2 regions of the Fictibacillus marinisediminis genome follow, and region 1 is predicted to be linked to the other one. Evidence: a T-box and tRNA genes for the amino acid it is inferred to sense, from the RefSeq annotation. Region 1 holds a T-box; the other holds one or more tRNA genes.
The links. The T-box of region 1 lies ahead of pheS (phenylalanine--tRNA ligase subunit alpha). A T-box ahead of a tRNA ligase gene usually reads a tRNA of that ligase, here a tRNA-Phe.
Positions count from the first base shown of each region.

Region 2: it has a tRNA-Phe gene. The T-box ahead of pheS (phenylalanine--tRNA ligase subunit alpha) is inferred to sense a tRNA for this amino acid. The anticodon was not compared.

Region 1 is NZ_JAIWJX010000002.1:2,912,039-2,915,419, reverse strand. It holds gene LCY76_RS15535 (dUTP diphosphatase) at 1-134, shown strand, start outside; gene sspI (small acid-soluble spore protein SspI) at 171-377, opposite strand; gene LCY76_RS15525 (TrmH family RNA methyltransferase) at 513-1,277, shown strand; T-box leader at 1,360-1,592, shown strand; gene pheS (phenylalanine--tRNA ligase subunit alpha) at 1,634-2,668, shown strand; gene pheT (phenylalanine--tRNA ligase subunit beta) at 2,682-3,381, shown strand, end outside.
Region 2 is NZ_JAIWJX010000002.1:718,853-722,233, reverse strand. It holds gene LCY76_RS04035 (YhgE/Pip domain-containing protein) at 1-385, opposite strand, end outside; tRNA gene LCY76_RS04030 (tRNA-Leu) at 600-684, opposite strand; tRNA gene LCY76_RS04025 (tRNA-Leu) at 725-813, opposite strand; tRNA gene LCY76_RS04020 (tRNA-Cys) at 831-905, opposite strand; tRNA gene LCY76_RS04015 (tRNA-Gly) at 925-999, opposite strand; tRNA gene LCY76_RS04010 (tRNA-Gln) at 1,005-1,079, opposite strand; tRNA gene LCY76_RS04005 (tRNA-His) at 1,085-1,160, opposite strand; tRNA gene LCY76_RS04000 (tRNA-Trp) at 1,165-1,238, opposite strand; tRNA gene LCY76_RS03995 (tRNA-Tyr) at 1,268-1,351, opposite strand; tRNA gene LCY76_RS03990 (tRNA-Thr) at 1,427-1,502, opposite strand; tRNA gene LCY76_RS03985 (tRNA-Phe) at 1,511-1,586, opposite strand; tRNA gene LCY76_RS03980 (tRNA-Asp) at 1,591-1,666, opposite strand; tRNA gene LCY76_RS03975 (tRNA-Met) at 1,671-1,747, opposite strand; tRNA gene LCY76_RS03970 (tRNA-Val) at 1,771-1,846, opposite strand; tRNA gene LCY76_RS03965 (tRNA-Glu) at 1,870-1,944, opposite strand; tRNA gene LCY76_RS03960 (tRNA-Ser) at 1,961-2,052, opposite strand; tRNA gene LCY76_RS03955 (tRNA-Asn) at 2,059-2,133, opposite strand; rRNA gene rrf (5S ribosomal RNA) at 2,143-2,258, opposite strand; rRNA gene LCY76_RS03945 (23S ribosomal RNA) at 2,448-3,381, opposite strand, start outside.

The DNA.
Region 1 (3,381 bases):
AAACCCTGTTTAGCCAATTGTTTTCTGAATTCATTGGCCTCGGCCAGCTTCTTGGCTTCTCGGTAGAAAATATCGTGGATGGTTACTACAAAAAGAATGAAATCAATCATCAGCGTCAGGATGAAGGGTATTAAAAGTAAAAATCCCGGGAGGATCTCCCGGGACTTTTACTATTTCAAACCGCTGGAAAGGGTTGCAAGCATTTCTTCTTTTTTCTGATTGTCGGATTCTTTCCAGATCACTTCAAACAGTACGCCAAGACCAGGAAGCATTTTTTCTTCACCGCTTTGGATCGCATCAACGATTGTACTTTCCAATTGTTCTTTATTGTTTCCGGAAACATTGGCAAGAACTGCTTTACGGATATCGATATCCATCATTATCACCTCAAACAGATTTATTTCATTAAGTTTGTGACTATTCCCTAGTTTTTATTAAGGGCCGATGGATTATGTATCATTTTGAAGATATAATAAAAAAAGTTGAAAGAGATTAAAGGATGGTTGAACCCAATGAAACGGATTGAATCAGAACAAAATGCTTCCATAAAACAATGGAAAAAACTGTACACAAGAAAAGAACGGGATAAATTAGGACAATACATTATTGAAGGGCCTCATCTGATTGAAGAAGCAATGAACCATAACGTCCAGATTGCTCATCTGATTATAGAGGAATCCTACCAGATGCCGCATGATTGGGAACAGCTTCGCCTGGACCCATGGGTAGTTTCTAAAAAAATCATGGGAATCCTAAGTGATACTGAACATCCGCAGGGAGTTTTGGCAATCTGCCGTATGAGTTCAAAGGAGCTACAAGTAAAAGCCGGCGGAAAATACCTGCTTGTGGACGGCGTTCAGGATCCTGGAAACCTTGGTACAATAATTAGAACCGCAGACGCTGCAGGTCTGGACGGGATTGTGCTTGGTGAAGGAACTGTCGATGTTTATAACAGCAAGGTTCTTCGCTCTACACAAGGTTCGCTGTTCCATCTTCCCGTTGTAAAAGGAAATCTTCAGGATTGGATCGCAGCGTGCAGACAGGAACAGGTACCTGTTTTCGTTTCTGCACTAAAAGGTGCCGAATCATTGCATGACGTGCAATCTTCAGGGACGTTTGCGCTCGTTGTAGGAAACGAAGGCAGCGGAGTGCGGATGGAAATTATGGAATCCGCAGACCAGCTTGTCTATATCCCGATGTTCGGGAATGCTGAATCACTGAACGTTGCTGTTGCGGCTGGAATCATGCTGTATGAACTTCAGAAGAACAGGAAATAACAAAAGGGAATACACTATTAAAACAGATTGGCAATTGCACAGATAGGGAAGTTCAACTATAATAAGAAGACAACTGCATGAATAAAATGCATCGATGGAGAGTAGTAAATAAGAACTCGCCGGTAAAGGGAGGAAATACCTTGACTGAAAGTGTTTCTCCGGTAGAATTTATCGAATTCGCTCCTGAGCAGTCGCCTGAACCTACAGTAGGGTGGACCGGACCTAGTCCGTTATGAAAACGAAGTGAACAAGTATGATGGCGTTGGCCAAAATTCTTGATTAATCTGGGTGGTACCGCGAATCCTCGTCCCTTTTATGGACGGGGTTTTTTTATTTTCTAAAGGAGGCAAGATGTTATGCAGGACCGATTGCAGGCATTAAAGGAAGAAGCATTGGTGAAAATTCAGCAAGCAAATGAGCTGAAAGAATTACAGGACATCAAAGTATCTTATTTGGGTAAAAAAGGGCCGATCACAGAAGTACTTAAAGGGATGGGGAAACTATCTCCGGAAGAACGTCCTGTTATTGGGGCTTATGCGAATGAAGTAAGGGATGCGATCACAGCCGCGCTTGATGCGAAAATCAGCCAGATGGAACAGGCTGCTATTGAAGAAAAGCTGAAAAAAGAATCGATCGATGTTACACTTCCGGGCCGGCCGGCCAGAAAGGGGAACTCTCATCCGTTAACGGCAGTCGTTGAAGAGATTGAAGATCTTTTCTTAACGATGGGCTTCACGGTGGCAGAAGGCCCTGAAGTGGAAACCGATTATTACAATTTTGAAGCACTGAACCTACCGAAAGGACATCCGGCAAGAGACATGCAGGATTCATTCTTTATTACAGAAGACATTCTGCTTCGTACACAGACTTCTCCGGTGCAGGCAAGAACGATGGAAAAACATCACGGAAGAGGCCCGGTCAAAATTATTTCTCCGGGGAAAGTGTACAGAAGGGATGACGATGATGCGACTCACTCTCATCAGTTCATGCAGATCGAAGGACTTGTCGTCGATGAGAATGTCCGCTTGAGTGACTTAAAAGGTGTTCTTGAAACCTTCGCAAAAAAAATGTTCGGCGAAGAGCGCAAAATCCGTTTGCGCCCAAGTTTTTTCCCATTCACAGAACCGTCTGTCGAGATGGATATTTCCTGTTTTAAATGTGGTGGAAAAGGCTGTTCGATCTGTAAGCATACTGGCTGGATTGAGATCCTTGGAGCAGGTATGGTCCATCCGAACGTATTGGAGATGGCAGGCTTCGACTCGAAGAAATACACAGGGTTTGCATTTGGAATGGGCCCTGAACGGATTGCGATGCTGAAGTATGGAATTGATGATATCCGTCATTTTTACACAAACGATCTTCGTTTCTTAAAACAATTTAAAAAGGCATAAGGAGGGGAACCCTGTGTTAGTTTCATATAACTGGCTGAAAGAGTATGTAAATATTAATATCAGTGCTGCAGAGCTTGGTGAAAAAATTACGAAAAGCGGAATTGAAGTAGAAATCGTGGAATCCCTCAACAAAGGGATTACAGGAGTGGTCGTCGGACATGTGCTGGAATGTGTTCAGCATCCAAATGCCGATAAACTCCGTGTCTGTAAAGTCGACATCGGTGAAGGAGATCCGGTACAAATCGTGTGCGGTGCTCCAAACGTGGCTGCTGGCCAAAAAGTGCCGGTAGCGCAAGTAGGTGCTGTACTTCCTGGAAACTTCAAGATTAAGAAAGCGAAACTTCGCGGAGAAGCGTCTCATGGAATGATCTGTTCACTCACTGAACTTGGTGTGGAAACGAAATTGGTGCCAAAAGAGTATTCAACAGGGATTTTCGTTATGCCTTCCGATGCGGAAGTTGGCAGCGATGCCTTGAGTTATTTGAACCTGGATGACTATGTTCTTGAACTCGGATTGACACCTAACCGTGCGGACTGCTTAAACATGATTGGTGTGGCTTATGAGGTTGCTGCCATTCTAAATGAGGAGCTTCGTCTTCCTGAAGTTTCCTTAGATTATACAGCTGAAAAAGCTTCAGATTATATTTCGGTAAAAGTTGATGCAAAAGAAGATAATCCTTACTACGGAGCTATGGTGATAAAGAATGTATCGA
Region 2 (3,381 bases), 2.2 Mb from region 1:
TTTGAGGATCGGTTGAGAGAACGGTCGTTACCTTCTTAGAGAAATCTTTGGGGATTTCAATGACCATGTAATACTTCAAACTCTTCAATCCGCTTTTCGCCTCATCGGAATCAACAAATTTCCAGCCGAGGTCTTTTCCTTTTTCCAGATCAGCGACTAAATCCTTCCCTGCATTAATCGTCTCTCCATCTGTATCAGCTCCCTGATCGTTGTTAACGACCGCTACCGGCAGGTTTGACAAGTTGTCATATGGCCCCCACCTAGGAGACAAGAGTATCCCGCCGTACACAACAGGTACGAGCAAGGTGATAATGACTGAAATCAGCAGCCCTTTTTTCGCTGCCAAGCCAGCCATCTCCGCCTTGAACAAACTAAAGACCTTCATCCGCTATTCCCCCATGCTTTAGATTAAAATAAAATACAGGCGAAGGGCTTATGACCAATCACCTATACTAGCACTAAGTATTCTAATAAATGACAAAAAAATCCTTTCTTTTTATGTCTGAAAATTAAAAATATTTTTTATGAACAAAAAAAGAGATCTGAAGTTAATTCAGATCTCTTAGCAGCCCTTAAACAAAGGGAATATTCATTATGTATGGTACCGGTGGTCGGGGTCGAACCGACACTCCCAAGGGAACACGATTTTGAGTCGTGCGCGTCTGCCAATTCCGCCACACCGGCATGCAATTAATCATTAGGCAGTTAAGTTATAAAAATATTATGGTGCCGAGGGCCGGACTCGAACCGGCACGATAGTCACCTACCGCAGGATTTTAAGTCCTGTGTGTCTGCCAATTCCACCACCCCGGCGTTGGGGAATTATGTAGTGGAGGCGGCAACCGGATTCGAACCGGTGGATAAGGGTTTTGCAGACCCTGGCCTTACCACTTGGCTATGCCGCCAGAAACAAACAAAATAATATGGAGCGGAAGACGGGATTCGAACCCGCGACCCCAACCTTGGCAAGGTTGTATTCTACCACTGAACTACTTCCGCATTGATGGCTGGGCTAGCAGGATTCGAACCTACGAGTGACGGAGTCAAAGTCCGTTGCCTTACCACTTGGCTATAGCCCATCATATGGGGCGACTGATGGGAATTGAACCCACGAATGCCGGAATCACAATCCGGTGCGTTAACCACTTCGCCACAATCGCCACATGGCAGGGGCAGTAGGAATCGAACCCACACCAAAGGTTTTGGAGACCTTCGTTCTACCTTTAAACTATGCCCCTAAATTGTTAATGTGCAACAAAAATTTAGATGGTGGAGGGGGACGGATTCGAACCGCCGAACCCAAAGGAGCGGATTTACAGTCCGCCGCGTTTAGCCACTTCGCTACCCCTCCATGAGAGACAAAACCTATTTTAATACAAATCCATCTATTCTTCAAGAAGTAATTTCTTACAGTTCTTGAAAAAAGTGGTGCCGGCTAGAGGACTTGAACCCCCAACCTACTGATTACAAGTCAGTTGCTCTACCAATTGAGCTAAACCGGCAAAAAAAATGGTGGCTCGAGACGGAATCGAACCGCCGACACGAGGATTTTCAGTCCTCTGCTCTACCGACTGAGCTATCGAGCCAAAATGGCGGACCCGACCGGGGTCGAACCGGCGATCTCCTGCGTGACAGGCAGGCATGTTAACCACTACACCACGAGTCCATTTTGGTTGCGGGGACAGGATTTGAACCTGCGACCTTTGGGTTATGAGCCCAACGAGCTACCAGACTGCTCCACCCCGCGATAGTATTGATTATAAGTATAAATGGTGGAGGATGACGGGTTCGAACCGCCGACCCCCTGCTTGTAAGGCAGGTGCTCTCCCAGCTGAGCTAATCCTCCGAAGAAGTAATATGTATAAAAAATGGTGACCCGTACGGGATTCGAACCCGTGTTACCGCCGTGAAAGGGCGGTGTCTTAACCGCTTGACCAACGGGCCATATATTGAAAAGTTATGGCGGAGAGCAAGGGATTTGAACCCTTGATACGGCGGTAACCGTATACACGATTTCCAATCGTGCTCCTTCGGCCACTCGGACAGCTCTCCAAAATATGGCTCCACAGGTAGGACTCGAACCTACGACCGATCGGTTAACAGCCGATAGCTCTACCACTGAGCTACTGTGGAATAATATTAGCCTGGCAACGTCCTACTCTTACAGGGGGAAGCCCCCAACTACCATCGGCGCTGAAGAGCTTAACTTCCGTGTTCGGTATGGGAACGGGTGTGACCTCTTCGCTATCGCCACCAGACATATTTTGAGGTATATTCCCTCAAAACTAGATAACTTCTTCATCCAAACTTTCACTGATGCTAACGTCCAGCTCCATGAACCATATCCTCGAGGTCGTTTCAATCCCTCCTGCGAACACCAAAAACGTGTTCTCGTAAGGATTTCCAACGCTTGTCGGATATAAACGGTTCATACCGCTTTTGTTAATAAGGATAAGCCCTCGACCGATTAGTATCTGTCAGCTCCACGTGTCACCACGCTTCCACACCAGACCTATCAACCTCATCATCTCTAAGGGGTCTTACTCACTTAACGTGATGGGAAATCTCATCTTGAGGGGGGCTTCATGCTTAGATGCTTTCAGCACTTATCCCGTCCACACGTAGCTACCCAGCTATGCCCCTGGCGGAACAACTGGTACACCAGCGGTGTGTCCATCCCGGTCCTCTCGTACTAAGGACAGCTCCTCTCAAATTTCCTGCGCCCGCGACGGATAGGGACCGAACTGTCTCACGACGTTCTGAACCCAGCTCGCGTACCGCTTTAATGGGCGAACAGCCCAACCCTTGGGACCTACTTCAGCCCCAGGATGCGATGAGCCGACATCGAGGTGCCAAACCTCCCCGTCGATGTGGACTCTTGGGGGAGATAAGCCTGTTATCCCCAGGGTAGCTTTTATCCGTTGAGCGATGGCCCTTCCATGCGGAACCACCGGATCACTAAGCCCGACTTTCGTCCCTGCTCGACTTGTAGGTCTCGCAGTCAAGCTCCCTTGTGCCTTTACACTCTGCGAATGATTTCCAACCATTCTGAGGGAACCTTTGGGCGCCTCCGTTACAATTTAGGAGGCGACCGCCCCAGTCAAACTGCCCACCTGACACTGTCTCCGAACCGGATCACGGTTCCAGGTTAGAATTTCAATACAGTCAGGGTAGTATCCCACCGACGCCTCCATCGAAGCTGGCGCTCCGACTTCTCAGGCTCCTACCTATCCTGTACAAACTGTACCAAAATCCAATATCAAGCTGCAGTAAAGCTCCATGGGGTCTTTCCGTCCTGTCGCGGGTAACCTGCATCTTCACAGGTACTATAATTTCACCGGGTCTCTCGTTGAGACAGTATCCAAGTCGTTACACCTTTCG